Regions from separate parts of the Streptomyces sp. NPDC034049 genome, predicted to be linked through region 1. Evidence: predicted binding sites of a transcription regulator. Region 1 holds the regulator's gene; each other region holds the start of a gene.

Region 1 (5,818 bases):
GGACGAGATCGGTCAGTGCGGAGGACATGACGGCATGGTGCCATGCCCTCCGGGTGGAGCCGAATCGGGTACGGGGGGTTGTTCGTCGGGTGCGGGTGGGTGGGGGCTGGTCGCGCAGTTCCCCGCGCCCCTGAAAGACCAGGCCCTGCGGGCCTGAAAAGCACGGGGCTCAGCCCCTGCTTTTCAGGGGCGCGGGGAACTGCGCGAGAAGCCCCACGCAGCCGCACCCGACGACGCACCCACTCAGCGCGCCCGCCAACACACCCACTCAGCGCCCGTTGAACGCGTCCTTCAACCGAGAGAACAAGCCCTGCTGCCCCGGCTGGAACTGCCCCGTCGGCCGCTCCTCACCCCGCAGCGCGGCCAGCTGCCGCAGCAGCCCCTCCTGCTCGGGGTCCAGCTTCGTCGGCGTCTGCACCTCGACGTGGACGATCAGGTCGCCCCGCCCGCCACCGCGCAGATGCGTGACACCGCGCCCGTGCAGCGGGATCGACTGCCCGGACTGCGTCCCGGGCCGGATGTCGACCTCCTCCAGCCCGTCCAGCGTCTCCAGCGGCACCTTCGTACCGAGGGACGCCGCCGTCATCGGGATCGTCACCGTGCAGTGCAGATCGTCGCCGCGCCGCTGGAACATCGGGTGCGGCAGCTCGTGGATCTCGACGTAGAGGTCACCGGCGGGACCGCCACCGGGCCCGACCTCGCCCTCACCGGCCAGCTGGATCCGCGTGCCGTTGTCGACACCGGCCGGGATCTTGACGGTCAGCGTCCGCCGCGACCGCACCCGCCCGTCGCCCGCGCACTCGGGGCACGGGTTGGGGACGATCGTGCCGAAGCCCTGGCACTGCGGGCAGGGCCGGGAGGTCATGACCTGGCCGAGGAAGGACCGCGTGACCTGCGAGACCTCACCGCGGCCCCGGCACATGTCACAGGTCTGGGCGGTGGTGCCGGGAGCGGCCCCCTCGCCACTGCACGTCGTACAGACGACGGCCGTGTCGACCTGGATGTCCTTCGTCGTGCCGAAGGCCGCCTCGTCGAGGTCGATCTCCAGCCGGATCATCGCGTCCTGTCCCCGGCGCGTGCGCGAGCGGGGACCCCGCTGCGACGCCGTGCCGAAGAACGCGTCCATGATGTCCGAGAAGTTGCCGAAGCCACCGGCGCCGAAGCCGCCCGCGCCTCCGCCGCCCGCCTGGGACAGCGGGTCGCCACCGAGGTCGTAGACCTGCTTCTTCTGCGGGTCCGACAACACCTCGTAGGCGGCGTTGATCTCCTTGAACCGCTCCTGGGTCTTCGGATCGGGATTGACGTCCGGGTGCAGCTCGCGAGCGAGCCTCCGGAACGCCTTCTTGATCTCGTCCTGAGACGCGTCGCGGCGCACGCCGAGCACGGCGTAGTAGTCCGTGGCCACTTAAGACTCCGCCAGGATCTGTCCGACGTACCGTGCCACCGCTCGTACCGCTCCCATCGTTCCCGGATAGTCCATGCGCGTAGGTCCGACCACGCCCAGCTTCGCTACTGCCTCGCCGCCCGAACCGTAGCCGACGGAGACGACGGACGTGGAGTTGAGTCCCTCATACGCGTTCTCATGACCGATGCGTACGGTCATGCCCGAATCCCCGGCCTCGCCAAGCAACTTGAGGAGGACGACCTGCTCCTCCAAGGCTTCCAGAACGGGCCGGATGGTGAGGGGGAAGTCATGTCCGAAGCGGGTGAGATTGGCGGTTCCGCCGATCATCAGCCGCTCCTCGCTCTCCTCGACGAGTGCCTCCAGCAGGGTGGAGAGCACCGTCGTGACCGTGCCGCGGTCCTCGACGTCGAACGCCTCCGGCAGGTCCTCGACCAGCCGGGGCACGTCGGTGAACCGGCGGCCCGCGACCTTGCTGTTCAGCCGGGCGCGAAGATCCGCGAGTGACGTTTCTCCGAAGGGCGCCGGGCAGTCCACCAGCCGCTGCTCCACCCGTCCGGTGTCCGTGATCAGCACGAGCATCAGCCGGGCCGGGGCCAGCGACAGCAGCTCCACGTGCCGCACGGTCGAGCGGGTGAGCGAGGGGTACTGCACGACCGCGACCTGCCGCGTCAGCTGCGCCAGCAGCCGCACGGTCCGCGCCACGACGTCGTCCAGATCGACCGCGCCGTCCAGGAAGTTCTGGATGGCGCGCCGCTCGGGCGGCGTCATCGGCTTGACGCCGGCCAGCTTGTCGACGAAGAGCCGGTACCCCTTGTCGGTGGGGATACGGCCCGCGCTGGTGTGGGGCTGGGCGATGAAACCCTCGTCCTCCAGCGCCGCCATGTCGTTGCGGACGGTCGCCGGGGAGACCCCCAGGTTGTGCCGCTCCGTGAGCGCCTTGGAACCGACCGGCTCCTCGGTGCCCACGTAGTCCTGGACGATGGCGCGCAGCACCTGGAGCCTGCGTTCACTGAGCATCGCGCACACCTCCAGCTCGCTCTTCCGTGACTCCCCCTTGGCACTCACCCCGGGCGAGTGCCAGCACTCCCCGCCCAGTGTACGGCGGTGGGGTACGCCCCCGGCAAGGCCGGTCCAGCCATGTCATGCCGACGTGTACGGACGTGTCCGGCGATGTCGGGCCGCTGTCCGACCCCTGCCGGGCCACGTCGCGGCCCACTTCCTACCCACGGGTACGCGGCGACGGACGGAGCACCTACGACGGACCGTCCTCACCTCCTGCCGCACCGCCCTGCATGCCCCGCTTCAGCGGCGGACGCCGACCTACAGCTAGCGTCGGTGCATGACGGTGACTTGGGAAGAGTGCGGGTGGCAGGGATTGACGCCACGGGTCGGACGGTGCCGCCTTCCCGGCTGGGACTGCACGGTCGGGCTGGTGGCCGGGGACGGTGCGGCCCTCATGATCGACGCGGGTTCCAGCCTGCGGGAGGGCGCGCGGTTGCGGACCGAGGCGTGCCTGCTGCTCGGTGGCGCTCGTGTGACACATCTCGCGCTGACCCACCCCCACTTCGACCACGTCTTCGGGGCGGCCGCGTTCGCCGGGGTGGAGGTGTTCGGGGCGGTGGGCGTCGACGGCGTCCTGTCCCGCGACCGTGACGCCCTCCGCGCGGACGCGGTGCGCCACGGCCTGCCCCCGGCGGACGCGACCGAGGCCGCCGACCTCCTCGTGCTGCCGCGCCACCGGGTCTCCGGGGAGTGGACGCTCGACCTGGGCGGCGGTCATCGGGTGCTGCTGGCGAACGTGGGGCCGGGGCACACCGCACACGACCTGGTGGTCCTGGTCCCGGGCACGCCGGCCACGGCGGGGGCCGCCGGTTCGCCGGAGGTCGTGTTCTGCGGGGACCTGGTGGAGGAGTCCGGTGAGCCCCAGGCCGGTCCCGACGCGGTCCCGTCCCGCTGGCCGGACGCGCTGGACCGACTGCTGGCCCTGGGCGGCGAGGACGCGCTGTACGTGCCCGGCCACGGGGCGGTGGTGGACGCGGCGTTCGTCCGCGCCCAACGCGACGCGCTGGCACGGCGCTTCGGCGTGTCGGACTGAGTACGGGGTTTCCGGGCGCCGCTTCTCCTATCGTCATCCGAATGCGCCAGTACTCACCCGACCTGACCCCTCCCTGGAAGAAGCCCAAGCCGGTTCCCGAGGTCCCGGCCGACCCCGGACTGGTCGTCGAGGAGCCCACGACCGGCTTCTGCGGCGCGGTCGTCCGCTGCGAGGCGGGCACGGTGACGCTGGAGGACCGCTTCGGCAAGCACCGTGTGTTCCCGCTGGAACCCCGGGGCTTCCTGCTGGAGGGGCGGGTGGTGACGCTGGTCCGGCCCACGTCCTCGGCCCCCGTCCGCCCCACCCGCACCGCCTCCGGCTCGGTGGCCGTCCCAGGGGCCCGCGCGCGCGTGGCCCGGGCCGGACGCATCTACGTCGAGGGCCGCCACGACGCGGAACTCGTCGAGAAGGTCTGGGGCGACGATCTGCGCGTCGAGGGCGTGGTGGTGGAGTACCTGGAGGGCGTGGACGACCTGCCCGCGATCGTCGCGGACTTCGCGCCGGGGCCGGACGCGCGGCTCGGGGTGCTGGTCGACCACCTGGTCCCGGGCAGCAAGGAGTCCCGTATCGCGCAGTCGGTGACCAGCGAGCACGCGCTGGTGGTGGGGCACCCGTACATCGACATCTGGGAGGCGGTGAAGCCGTCGTCGGTGGGCATCACGGCGTGGCCGCGCGTGCCGCGCGGGCAGGACTGGAAGACGGGGGTCTGCCGGGCGCTGGGGTGGCCCGCCGAGAACACGGGGGCGGTGTGGCAGGCGATCCTGGCCCGGGTGGACTCCTACAAGGACCTGGAGCCGGAGCTGCTGGGCCGGGTGGAGGAGCTGATCGACTTCGTCACGGCGCAGCCGTGAGAGGAGGCAGCGTGCCGAACCTGCTCGTCTCCAACTCGATCCCGACGCAGGGCAACGGCACCGGGTCCCCGAACTTCCGAGTCCGCTTCGACTGGTAGTCCGCGGAGACACCGCTTCCGGTCGGTTCCGTCAGCACCAGGCACTTCGCTTCGAACGGATCGATGATCAGGTAGACGGGGACACCCCCCGCGGCGTACAGCGAGCGCTTCTCCACATAGTCGCGATGGACGCTGGTCCTGGAGACGACTTCGACCAACATCGTGACAGCGGGAGCGGGTACGAGCCGACCTGGGCTGTCGTCCGCTCCGATCTCCAGGACCACGAGATCTGGCTGGGGCTCGCTGTCCTCACCCGGAAAGGCCACGTCCTGAGTCTGCAGCCGGTCCCACAGATCGGAGGGGATCTGATCCCGCACTGCCTGCACGATGCGGTTGTGGACCTTGTCGGGTCCGGCCATCAGCACGATTTCCCCCCGGATGAGCTCAGCCTTGAACCCCTCGGGAACCTCAAGGCTCTCGAAGGCCTCATGCACTCGGCGATCATCCACAGCGGTCATCTCCGTGGCCCTCCGCTCCCTGCCGCCGTAAGTACGGCGGCAGCCAACGAACCAGGTTAGGTACCGAACCGGCGTTCCGCACCGATTCATTCACCAGAGTGATCAGTCCACCAGGTCCCGCACCACCGCGTCCGCCAGCAACCGCCCCCGCAGCGTGAGCACCGCGCGGCCCTCGTCGTACGGGCCCGGCTCCAGGAGGCCGTCCGACAGGGCGCGCCCGGCCGCCGCGAGGCCCTGCTCGCGCAGCAGCGACAACGGGCACCCCTCCCGCAGCCGCAGCTCCAGCAGGATGCGCTCGACACGGCGGTCCTCGTCCGACAGGAGCTCACGCCCGGCGCCCGGCGACTTTCCCGCCGCCAGCGCGCCCGCGTACGCGCCGGGGTGCTTGACGTTCCACCAGCGCACACCGCCGACGTGGCTGTGGGCGCCCGGCCCCGCGCCCCACCAGTCCGCGCCGCGCCAGTACAGCTCGTTGTGGAGGCAACGCCCGGCGTCGGAGGTGGCCCAGTTGGAGACCTCGTACCAGTCGAACCCGGCGGCCGAGAGCATCTCCTCGGCGATGAGATACCGGTCGGCGTGCACATCGTCGTCCGTCATCGGCACCTCGCCCCGGCGGATGCGCCGCGCCAGCTGCGTGCCCTCCTCGACGATCAGCGCGTACGCCGAGATGTGGTCCGGCCCGGCGCCGAGCGCGGCGTCCAGGGAGGCCCGCCAGTCGTCGTCCGACTCCCCTGGCGTGCCGTAGATCAGGTCCAGGTTGACGTGGTCGAAGCCGGCGGCACGCGCCTCCGCGACACAGGCCTCGGGGCGCCCCGGCGTGTGCGTACGGTCGAGGATCTTCAGGACGTGCTGGCGGGCGCTCTGCATCCCGAACGACAGACGGTTGAAGCCACCCGCGCGCAGGGTCTCCA
Region 2 (5,818 bases), on a different contig from region 1:
TCCGACTGGAAGGGCACCATGCCGGACATGATCCGCCGCTTCCTGAACCTGGTCACCGCCGAGGGATACGCGGTGGCGAGGCTGGAGGACTACCTGTGAGGGCCGACGGGGAGGCCGGGCGAGGGCCACACCGAAGGACGCACCGGGGAGCACGCGTCCCACCGGCCCGCCCGCCGGCGGCCCGCACGCCAGTGCCCTCCAGGCCGACGGCCCGTACGCCTGCGGCCCGTACGCCTGCGGCCCGTACGCCAGTGGCCTGCCTGTCGGCGGCCCGTAGGTCGGCGGCCCGCACCCTGGTCGCCCTCACGGCCCTCGCCGCACTGCTCCTCACCGGCTGCGCGACCGCCCCCACCGCGACCGCCCCCACCACCCCCCACTCCGGCGTGCACGCCCCCGCGCGCCCCCACCCGCACGCCTCCGTGCCCCCGCACGCCTCCGTGCCCCCGCACGCCTCCGTGCCCCCGCACCGCCGCTGGGGCCTCCCCACCCCCCTCGCCCCCGCGCCCGTGCACCCCGATCGCCGCCCCCTGCCCCGCGCGGCCGGGGCGGGACCCCTGCCCGTCGTCGATCGTGTCCCCACCCGCGACAAGGTCGTCTTCCTGACGTACGACGACGGGGCCGAGCGGGACCCCCGGTTCGTCGACATGGTGCGGGAGCTGCGGCTGCCGGTGAGCATGTTCCTGACGGACAGCGTCGGGGGCCCGGGATACGGCCACTTCGCGCGGCTGCGGGCCGTCGGCGCGACCGTGCAGAACCACACGCTCGACCACACCGCCCTGCGCGGCCTGCCGTACGCCGGACAGCGCGCCGAGATCTGCGGCCAGCAGAACAAGCTCAGGCAGCGCTTCGGCGTCCGGCCGACCCTCTTCCGCCCGCCCTACGGCGTCTACGACACCACCACGCTCCGCGCCGCCGCCGACTGCGGCCTCTCCGCCCTCGTGCTGTGGCGCGCGGCCATGCAGATCCACGACCTCCGCTACGCCGTCGGCGACCGCCTCCGCCCGGGCGACATCGTCCTCGCCGGATTCCGGGGCCCGGACCAGCTGAAGGGCATCACACTCACGGAGATGACGAGCCGGCTGCTGCGCCGTGTCCAGGAGCAGGGACTGACGGTCGGCCGCCTGGAGGACTACCTCTGACGCCCCGCCGCAACCCGCTCGATTAGCAGTCCGCTTGACCGAGTGCTAATCGCGGTCATAGTCTCAGGTCTGGCACTCCCCCCTGGAGAGTGCCAACAACGCGACGGGCAGGTCCGGCACCCGCGACGACGGATCCACCTGGTCGCCACCTCAGACAGTCAACCCCGTGATCTCCGAAGGGGGAGGTCGGATCGTGACGACCACCAGCTCCAAGGTTGCCATCAAGCCGCTCGAGGACCGCATCGTGGTCCAGCCGCTCGACGCCGAGCAGACCACCGCCTCTGGCCTGGTCATCCCGGACACCGCGAAGGAGAAGCCCCAGGAGGGCGTCGTCCTCGCCGTGGGTCCGGGCCGCTTCGAGGACGGCCAGCGGCTGCCGCTCGACGTCTCCGTCGGCGACATCGTGCTGTACAGCAAGTACGGCGGCACCGAGGTGAAGTACAACGGCGAGGAGTACCTCGTCCTCTCGGCTCGCGACGTGCTCGCGATCGTCGAGAAGTAGTTCACCCGCTTCCTCACCGAAGCACCTTGCTTTTGAGCTGCGCCCTTGGCCCCCGCGACCACTAATCAGCCGGGCGTCGGGGGCGCAGTTCGTTTCACCCACGTTTCCGAGAGGGCTGAACCGCTCCCATGGCGAAGATCCTGAAGTTCGACGAGGACGCCCGTCGCGCCCTCGAGCGCGGCGTCAACAAGCTTGCCGACACGGTCAAGGTGACGATCGGCCCCAAGGGCCGCAACGTCGTCATCGACAAGAAGTTCGGCGCCCCCACCATCACCAACGACGGCGTGACCATCGCCCGCGAGGTCGAGGTCGAGGACCCGTACGAGAACCTCGGCGCCCAGCTGGTGAAGGAGGTGGCGACCAAGACCAACGACATCGCGGGTGACGGCACCACCACCGCCACCGTGCTCGCCCAGGCGCTGGTGCGCGAGGGCCTGAAGAACGTCGCCGCCGGTGCCTCCCCGGCCGCCCTGAAGAAGGGCATCGACGCCGCGGTCAAGGCCGTGTCCGAGGAGCTCCTCGCGACCGCCCGCCCGATCGACGAGAAGTCCGACATCGCCGCCGTCGCCGGTCTGTCCGCCCAGGACGCCCAGGTCGGCGAGCTCATCGCCGAGGCGATGGACAAGGTCGGCAAGGACGGTGTCATCACCGTCGAGGAGTCCAACACCTTCGGTCTGGAGCTGGACTTCACCGAGGGCATGGCCTTCGACAAGGGCTACCTGTCGCCGTACTTCGTCACGGACCAGGAGCGTATGGAGGCCGTCCTCGACGACCCGTACATCCTCATCCACCAGGGCAAGATCGGCGCCATCGCCGACCTGCTGCCGCTGCTGGAGAAGGTCATCCAGGCCAACGCCTCGAAGCCGCTGCTGATCATCGCCGAGGACGTCGAGGGCGAGGCCCTGTCGACCCTGGTCGTCAACAAGATCCGCGGCACCTTCAACGCGGTCGCCGTCAAGGCCCCCGGCTTCGGCGACCGCCGCAAGGCGATGCTCCAGGACATGGCGACGCTGACCGGCGCCGAGGTCATCTCCGAGGAGGTCGGCCTCAAGCTCGACCAGGTCGGTCTCGACGTGCTCGGCTCCGCCCGCCGCGTCACCGTCACCAAGGACGACACCACGATCGTCGACGGCGCCGGTGACTCCGGTGCCGTGCAGGGCCGCGTCGCCCAGATCAAGGCCGAGATCGAGAACACGGACTCCGACTGGGACCGCGAGAAGCTCCAGGAGCGCCTCGCGAAGCTGGCCGGCGGCGTCTGCGTCATCAAGGTCGGCGCCGCCACCGAGGTGGAGCTGAAGGAGAAGAAGCACCGTCTGGAGGACGCCATCTCCGCGACCCGCGCCGCGGTCGAGGAGGGCATCGTCTCCGGTGGTGGCTCCGCGCTCGTCCACGCCGTGAAGGTCCTGGAGGGCAACCTCGGCAAGACCGGCGACGAGGCCACGGGTGTCGCGGTCGTCCGCAAGGCCGCCGTCGAGCCGCTGCGCTGGATCGCCGAGAACGCCGGCCTGGAGGGCTACGTCATCACCTCCAAGGTCGCCGAGCTCGACAAGGGCCAGGGCTTCAACGCCGCCACCGGCGAGTACGGCGACCTGGTCAAGTCCGGCGTCATCGACCCGGTCAAGGTCACCCGCTCCGCCCTGGAGAACGCCGCCTCCATCGCCTCCCTCCTGCTCACGACCGAGACCCTGGTCGTCGAGAAGAAGGAAGAGGAGCCGGCCGACGCGGGCCACGGCCACGGTCACAGCCACTCCCACTGACGTACGACGTCGGTAAGCCGTAGGCGAAGGCCCGGCACCCCTGCGAGGGGTGCCGGGCCTCCCGCGTCACCACCCCCGCTGCCCCGGGCCGCGCCTCCAGGTGGCTGAGCCGGTCACTTCTCCAGGTCGTCGAGCGCGCCCAACTGCCCCATCAGACCGAGCCGGTCGTACTCCCACCAGCCCTCGGTGATCTTCCCGTCGGGAGCGCAGCGGTGAATGACCGTGCCCGTCATCCGGACCGACCGCCCCGTGGCCGCGATCCCGAGGAAGTCCCCCTTGTGGGTCGCCTCCCAGGTCCACCGGGTGCACACCCGGTCACCCTGCGCGATCTGGTCCTCCACGGTGAACGCGAAGTCGAAGCCGCGCCGCCACTCCTCACAGGTCCGCCGGAACGCGTCCATCCCGATGGCGTCGGGCTCCCCGGAGGGCACGTGATCGTGGTAGTCCTCCGCGAGCAGATCGTCCAGCGGCGGCAGTTCGCCCTTCGTGGCGATGGTCGTGAGGAACCGCCGGGCGGTGGCCGCGTACAACTGCTCGTCGCGCACCACGTCCAGATCCGTGAACGTGGGCATCTCCTCGCACAGCGCCACCATCTCCTGGAAGATCCGCTCCGTCTCCGGCAGCCCGGAGTTGCGCATCGCCTCCTCGTACGACGGGAACTCCACGATCTCCACGAAGTGCGACCCGTCCGAGCGGTCCTTCCCGATCACGCTGTGCGTCGCGGTCCGCTTACCCCTGGTCTGCTCCACCCAGGTGTCCATCAGCTGGTTCATCTCGTCGAACCGGCTGGTCCTGCAGTCGATGAGCTGCACGAATGTCATGACACACCGCCTCCCGACCCCCCTGGGTCCGGATGAACAGCTCCCATTGTCCCGCCGGGCCGCCGCGCTCACCCGCTGGACCGTTCCGGCGCCCCTACTGCGGCCCGTACTTCCGTCCCGTCTTCGAGCTGATCCCGCCCAGCAGCCCGCGCGGCACCACCTTCACCACGCCCATCAGGGCCTTGTACCGGGGGTCCGGGATCGAGACGGTCCGGCCCCGGGAGAGGTCGGCGAGGGCGGCGGTGACGAGCTTGTCGGCGTCGAGCCACATCCAGGAGGGGATGTTGTCGGTGCCCATGCCGGCCCGCTCGTGGAACTCGGTCCGGACGAAGCCGGGGCACAGGGCCATCAGCCGCACCCCGGTGCCTGCCAGATCGCGCGCGGCCCCCTGGGAGAACTGCACGACCCACGCCTTCGACGCCCCGTACGTGCCGCGTGGCACGAAGGCCGCGACCGAGGCCACGTTCACCACACCGCCCCGGCCGCGCTCGCGCATGCCCTCGGTGGCCGCGGAGGTGAGGCGCAGGACCGCCTCGCAGTGCACCTTGAGCATCCGCAGCTCGTCGGCCATGGAGACGTCGAGGTAACGGCCCTTGTTGCCGAAGCCGGCGTTGTTGACCAGCAGGTCGACCGGGTTCTTGCGGTCCGCCAGTCGCCGGGCCACCGACTCGATGCCGTCGTCCGTCGCGAGGTCCGCCGTCAGCACCTCCGCCTCGATGCCGTGCCGGTCGTGCAACTCGGTGGCCTGCTCCCGCAGCCGCTTGGTGTCACGCGCCACCAGCACCAGGTTGTGCCCGTCCGCCGCCAGCCGCCGCGCGAAGGCGGCACCGATCCCCGCGGTCGATCCCGTAATCAGAGCCGTTGTCATGGCGCAAGCGTAGTGACCGGGACTGTGCGGGTCCGCTTGCTCCACCGCACGTTCACCAGCGACTTCGCCGACGCCCCGGCGAACACCCGCACCCCCGTGGCACCTTCACCGGCACCCCGTCTCGCACCGGCCCCGTCACCCCTGCGCCGCCACGTACTTCCGCGCCACCTCCAGCACGCCGGATGCAGTGCCTCACCCGCCGCCAACAGCCGCGGCAGCAGCTCGTGTTCGGTCATCGTGGCGCGGAAGGTCAGGGCCCACGGTGATGTCGTGGTCCGGGCGGTGGACGATCTCGACCGGGGCGCCCGCACCGATCTCGCCCGGCCGGATCACCCGCAGATACGCGCCGGGCGCACCCTGGAACAGCTTGAGTCGCTCAGAGGCGGCTCGCGGCGACTCCCTCGTCCTTCGGGACGTGTGGCAGCGGGGCGCAGTCAATCGCCCCAGCGCGGCTTGCCGCACCGGACGCAGGGAACCACGTGGCAGCCAGTCACGCTCCACTTGCAATCGACCAATCGACGCCCTTCGGACCGAGTCGACAAGCTCGGTTCTTCGAGGGCCGAGAAGTTGACCGACAGAAGCTTCATACGGGTACGAGTACGCGGCCGTAGTCAAAGCGTCGACGCAATATGCGGCACTGCATCCAAGCCGCGCTTATGCTCGACCGTGTGATCGAGGCCCGCCATCTCCGTGTCCTGCGCGCCGTCGCCGCCACCGGTTCCTTCTCGGCG
Region 3 (5,818 bases), on a different contig from region 1:
GGCTGCTTCGGGTCCAGCTCGTCCTGGTAGTGCGGCCCGGCGTCGGCGGGCAGCTCGCCGCACGGCTTGGTGTGGACGTGCGCGCCGTAGACACGGTTCGCGGCGAGGTCCCGCAGCCGCAGCTCGATCCGCGTGCCGCCGTCGCGCCGCAGCTCCTCCTTGACCTGCACCCGGCCCGCGACCGGCACCAGCGCGGTGTCGTAGGTGACGGCGGGCGCCACGTCGGCGGTGGCGGCCGGGGCGAACACCGTCTTCACGACGACCTTCGCCACCGGCGCCTTCTTCTCGACCGTCTGCTTCTCGACCGTCTCGCTGGCGCCCGCGTTCGCGGCGACGCCGAGGCCGCCGGCGATCGCCGCGACGGCGGCACCGGCCGCGATGAACCGCTTGTGCTTGAGGGTGAGCTTGTGTCGTGCCATGGGATCTCGTCCGATTCGTGGGGGAAGGGGACCATCATGGGATGATCAGCACGTCGGCGCCCCAACTACCGTTGTCATCAACGGAGTTGGGGCGCCGACGGCGCTGTGCCACGACACTACAACGACACTTATGACGGAATTGGCTCGCTACCGCCGGGTACTGGGGAGACTTGGCGAAAGATCCCCGTCCCGGCGGCGGCTCCCGCGACGGCTCACCCGGCGGCGACTCAGCTGAGCGAGGCCAGCGCCGACGGCTCGAACGCCTTCAGCTCGTCGAAGCGGCCGTCGAGCACCTTCGCCGCCCACTCGGGGTCCTGGAGCAGCGCACGGCCCACGGCGACGAGGTCGAACTCCTCGGCCTCCAGCCCGTCCAGCAGATCGTCGATCGCCTTCGTCGACGCGTTCTCGCCGGCGAACGCGGCGAGGAACTCCCCGTCCAGGCCGACCGAGCCGACCGTGATGGTGGGCTTGCCGGTGAGCTTCTTCGTCCAGCCCGCGAGGTTCAGCTCGGACCCCTCGAACTCCGCCTGCCAGTAGCGGCGCGTGGACGCGTGGAAGGCGTCGACACCGGCCGCGACCAGCGGGCTCAGCACCGCCTCCAGCTCCTGGGGCGTCTCCGCGAGGCGCGCGTCGTACGCCTCCTGCTTCCACTGCGAGTAGCGGAAGATGACGGGGAAGCCGGCGGAGACGGAGTCCCGTACGGCCGCCACGATCTCCGCCGCGAACTTCACGCGGGCGACCGGGTCACCGCCGTAGGCGTCCGTACGGCGGTTGGTGCCCTCCCAGAGGAACTGGTCGATCAGGTAGCCGTGGGCGCCGTGGATCTCGACGCCGTCCATGCCGATGCGCTCGGCCTCGGCGGCGGACTTGGCGAAGGCCGCGATGACCTCGTCGATGTCGGCCTGCGTCATGGCCCGGCCGCCCTCGGCCGGGGTGCCGTCGAGCCGCAGCCCGGACGGGCCGAACACGGGCGCCTCCGGGAAGAGCTTGCCCTGCTGCCGGACGGCCCCGATGTGCCACAGCTGCGGCACGATCGTGCCGCCCCCGGCGTGCACGGCCTCGGCGACCTTCGCCCACCCGGCGAGCTGCTCCTCACCGGCGAACCGGGGCACCCGGTCGAGATCCCCCGCCGTCTCGTGCCCGACGTACGTCCCCTCGGTCACGATCAGCCCGACACCCGCGGCCGCCCGCCGCCCGTAGTACGAGGCCACGTCCGCCCCGGGCACCCCACCAGGCGAGAACGTCCGCGTCATCGGCGCCATCGCGATCCGGTTCGGCACGGTCAGCCCATTGATCTGCACGGGCCGAGCCAACACCTCGGCGGCCCGGGACGCGGGAACGGGAACGGAGGCGGTGGGGGCGGTGGTCACGTGGAGACTCCTCAAGGGTCAAGGGATGCGGGCGCCGACGGAGTGAGCGGGATGCATTCCATGCGCACGCATATAGCTTCTCCTCGCACAACCTCCCCAGCCGTCCCGGCATTCCACCGACGCGACGATGCCGGTGTGACCCCGGACACGCCCGAGGGCGGCACCCCCCGCGTCCAGGGGGTGCCGCCCTCGGTACTGAAGGACGGTGATCGACCGGGGTCGATCAGAAGTCCATGTCACCGCCCGGCATGCCGCCGCCGGCCGGCGCGGCGGCCTTCTCCGGCTTGTCGGCGATGACGGCCTCGGTGGTGAGGAAGAGCGCGGCGATGGAGGCGGCGTTCTGCAGGGCAGAGCGGGTCACCTTCGCCGGGTCGATGATGCCTTCGGCGATCATGTCGACGTACTCACCGGTCGCGGCGTTCAGACCGTGGCCGACGGGCAGGTTGCGCACCTTCTCGACGATGACGCCACCCTCGAGGCCGCCGTTGACGGCGATCTGCTTGAGCGGGGCCTCCAGGGCGAGCTTCACGGCGTTGGCGCCGGTCGCCTCGTCACCCTCCAGGTCCAGCTTCTCGAAGACCGTGGAAGCCTGGAGCAGGGCCACGCCACCACCGGCGACGATGCCCTCCTCGACGGCCGCCTTCGCGTTGCGAACGGCGTCCTCGATGCGGTGCTTGCGCTCCTTGAGCTCCACCTCGGTCGCGGCACCGGCCTTGATGACGGCCACGCCGCCCGCGAGCTTCGCCAGGCGCTCCTGGAGCTTCTCGCGGTCGTAGTCCGAGTCGCTGTTCTCGATCTCGGCGCGGATCTGGTTGACCCGGCCCTGGACCTGGTCGGTGTCACCGGCACCGTCGACGATGGTGGTCTCGTCCTTGGTGATGACGACCTTGCGGGCGCGGCCCAGGAGGTCCAGGGTCGCGTTCTCCAGCTTGAGGCCGACCTCCTCGGAGATGACCTCGCCGCCCGTGAGGATGGCGATGTCGCCGAGCATGGCCTTGCGGCGGTCACCGAAGCCCGGGGCCTTGACGGCGACGGACTTGAAGGTGCCACGGATCTTGTTGACGACCAGGGTCGACAGGGCCTCGCCCTCGACGTCCTCGGCGATGATCAGCAGCGGCTTGCCGCCCTGCATGACCTTCTCCAGGAGCGGGAGCAGGTCCTTGACGTTGGTGACCTTGGAGTTGGCGATGAGGATGTAGGGGTCCTCCAGGACCGCCTCCATGCGCTCCATGTCGGTCGCGAAGTACGCCGAGATGTAGCCCTTGTCGAAGCGCATGCCCTCGGTGAGCTCGAGCTCCAGACCGAAGGTCTGCGACTCCTCGACGGTGATGACGCCTTCCTTGCCGACCTTGTCCATGGCCTCGGCGATGAGCTCGCCGATCTGGGTGTCGGCGGCGGAGATGGAGGCCGTGGAGGCGATCTGCTCCTTGGTCTCGACCTCCTTGGCCTGGTCGAGCAGCGCACCGGAGACGGCCTCGACGGCCTTCTCGATGCCGCGCTTGAGGGCCATCGGGTTGGCGCCGGCGGCTACGTTGCGCAGGCCTTCCTTGACCAGGGCCTGGGCGAGAACGGTCGCGGTGGTCGTACCGTCACCGGCGACGTCGTCCGTCTTCTTGGCGACTTCCTTGACCAGCTCGGCGCCGATCTTCTCGTACGGGTCCTCGAGCTCGATCTCCTTGGCGATGGAGACACCATCGTTGGTGATCGTGGGGGCGCCCCACTTCTTCTCGAGGACGACGTTCCGGCCCTTGGGGCCGAGCGTCACCTTGACGGCGTCCGCGAGCTGGTTCATGCCGCGCTCGAGGCCGCGCCGCGCCTCCTCGTCGAACGCGATGATCTTGGCCATGTGAAGTGGTCCCTCCAGGACTGGGGGTGATTCCTTCGGACCGCGCCCGCGCCCGCGACGGACGGCTCGCCTGCCTCGTGGTTCCTTGCCCCACCTGGCCTGCGGGCCTCACCGACCCGGTCCTTCGTTGTCACTCTCACCTTCAGAGTGCTAACGCCAATGATTAGCACTCGGCATGGTCGAGTGCAAGCGGCTCTCGATGATCCGCAGGTGAACGCGCCCCCGCGCGCCCCGTCGGCGGCGCCCCGGACCGGGCGCGTCCGGGTGCAGCCGGGCACACAAGAGGGCTCGCACCCCGGTGCGGGGTGCGAGCCCTCCTATGAAGAACGAAGAACGTCGCTGCGTTGAACCCGGCGCGTTACTTCAGCCGGCCGCCAGTCGGACCATGTCCGCCTGGGGCCCCTTCTGACCCTGCGAGATCTCGAACTCGACCCGCTGGCCCTCTTCCAGGGTGCGGTAACCGTCCATCTGGATCGCGCTGTAGTGGACGAAAACATCCGCACCACCGTCGACCGCGATGAAGCCGTACCCCTTCTCCGCGTTGAACCACTTGACGGTGCCCTGAGCCATGCCTAACTCCCCTATTACTGGCCCTTGCACAGATCCACACTTCGCGGATCCGGGTCAGACCTCACCCCCCAACGGTTGGGGGTGTGCGCCGGAACGCGTCGACCGCGGCCGAATGTATCTGTCCAACTGCCCTCTGCAACAGGTCAATCGGACGAGAATTCTGGACACGACCGGTCGGGAATGTACGAACAATTCACCCGAATTCAGGGCAAGTCGGGCCCCACAAAAGGAACGAAATACACAAATGGCCTGCACACTTTGGCTACTTCATATAGGGCGTGCGGCGCGATCACATATGCGCCCGGCAAGGATTCACTACGTCGATCGGGCCGGGTTCCCCAACTCTACAGTGCTCAACCATAGAGAATTGCCCCCTCCGCTTCTCTCACGGTGGGGGCAATTCGATGAACTCTCGGTAATCGAAGTTACCGACGGTTACTACCGATGGGTACGGAGCGTCGGTCAGCCACCGGCGACGGCGGGAATGATCGACACACCCGCACCGTCCGGAGTCGCCGTCTCCAGGCCCTGCTCGAACCGGACATCGTCGTCATTCACGTACACATTCACGAACCGCCGCAGCTTGCCCTGATCGTCGAGAACCCGGGCGGCGATCCCGTTGTGGTTCTTCTCCAGGTCGGCGATCACCTCGGCGAGGGTGGCCCCTTCGGCGGCGACCTCGGCCTGCCCACCGGTGTAGGTGCGAAGGATGGTCGGAATGCGGACGTTGACGGACATGATGGGAAACCTCCGGGGAGTGCAGAGAACCTAAGGGGCGCGGGGAACTGCGCGACCAGCCCCCGCTCACCCGCAGCCGAACGACTTGCTGACGGGGTCCTGCCTACGCGAGACCAGCCTCACGGAACGAATCAAGGCTGGGCCGGATGGTCGCGGTCAGGCCGGTCCCGGCCACCGCGTCCAGCGTCTTCAGGCCGTCACCGGTGTTGAGTACGACCGTGGTCAGCGTCGGGTCGAGAACGCCGTCCTCGATCAGCTTCTTCGTCACGCCCACGGTCACCCCACCGGCGGTCTCCGCGAAGATCCCCTCGGTCCGCGCCAGCAGCTTGATCGCGTCGACGATCTGCTCGTCCGTCACGTCCTCCACGGCACCGCCGGTCCGCCGCGCGATGTCCAGCACGTACGGCCCGTCCGCCGGGTTGCCGATCGCGAGCGACTTGGCGATGGTGTTCGGCTTCTGCGGGCGCACCACGTCGTGCCCGGCCTTGAAGGCCACCGACACCGGCGAGCACCCCTCGGCCTGCGCACCGAAGATCTTGTACGGCTTGTCCTCGACGAGCCCGAGCTTGATCAGCTCCTGGAGTCCCTTGTCGATCTTCGTGAGCTGCGACCCGGAGGCGATCGGCACGACCAGCTGGTCGGGGAGCCGCCAGCCGAGCTGCTCGCAGATCTCGTACGCGAGCGTCTTCGAGCCCTCGGCGTAGTACGGCCGGAGGTTGACGTTCACGAAGCCCCAGCCCTCGCCGGCCGGGTCGCCGATCAGCTCGGAGCAGAAGCGGTTCACGTCGTCGTAGTTGCCCTCGATGCCGACGAGCTCGCCGCCGTAGACCGCGGCCATGACGACCTTGCCCTGCTCCAGGTCGTGCGGGATGAAC

What was found. Region 1 encodes HrcA, which represses chaperone genes, less so after heat shock. Its sites were predicted from a motif close to TTNGCACTCNGNNNNNCNGAGTGCNAA; they were not measured.
Region 2: the regulator HrcA is predicted to act here: its motif matches at 1,162-1,188, upstream of groES (co-chaperone GroES).
Region 3: the regulator HrcA is predicted to act here: its motif matches at 3,799-3,825, upstream of groL (chaperonin GroEL).

What each region holds. Positions count from the first base shown of each region.
Region 1 is NZ_JBVISJ010000017.1:8,370-14,187, forward strand. Features, by position in the region: gene ACZ52C_RS35095 (nitronate monooxygenase) at 1-28, opposite strand, end outside; gene dnaJ (molecular chaperone DnaJ) at 269-1,405, opposite strand; gene hrcA (heat-inducible transcriptional repressor HrcA) at 1,406-2,422, opposite strand; gene ACZ52C_RS35110 (MBL fold metallo-hydrolase) at 2,745-3,500, shown strand; gene ACZ52C_RS35115 (DUF3097 domain-containing protein) at 3,542-4,351, shown strand; gene ACZ52C_RS35120 (Uma2 family endonuclease) at 4,335-4,907, opposite strand; gene hemW (radical SAM family heme chaperone HemW) at 5,010-5,818, opposite strand, start outside.
Region 2 is NZ_JBVISJ010000002.1:727,968-733,785, reverse strand. Features, by position in the region: gene ACZ52C_RS08025 (polysaccharide deacetylase family protein) at 1-99, shown strand, start outside; gene ACZ52C_RS08020 (polysaccharide deacetylase family protein) at 261-1,139, shown strand; gene groES (co-chaperone GroES) at 1,333-1,641, shown strand; gene groL (chaperonin GroEL) at 1,770-3,398, shown strand; gene ACZ52C_RS08005 (ester cyclase) at 3,512-4,219, opposite strand; gene ACZ52C_RS08000 (SDR family NAD(P)-dependent oxidoreductase) at 4,314-5,087, opposite strand; partial or broken gene ACZ52C_RS07995 (MOSC domain-containing protein) at 5,223-5,447, opposite strand; gene ACZ52C_RS07990 (LysR family transcriptional regulator) at 5,756-5,818, shown strand, end outside.
Region 3 is NZ_JBVISJ010000005.1:523,665-529,482, forward strand. Features, by position in the region: gene ACZ52C_RS18505 (superoxide dismutase family protein) at 1-419, opposite strand, end outside; gene ACZ52C_RS18510 (NADH:flavin oxidoreductase) at 647-1,789, opposite strand; gene groL (chaperonin GroEL) at 2,013-3,635, opposite strand; gene ACZ52C_RS18520 (cold-shock protein) at 3,999-4,205, opposite strand; gene ACZ52C_RS18525 (MoaD/ThiS family protein) at 4,668-4,943, opposite strand; gene thrC (threonine synthase) at 5,047-5,818, opposite strand, start outside.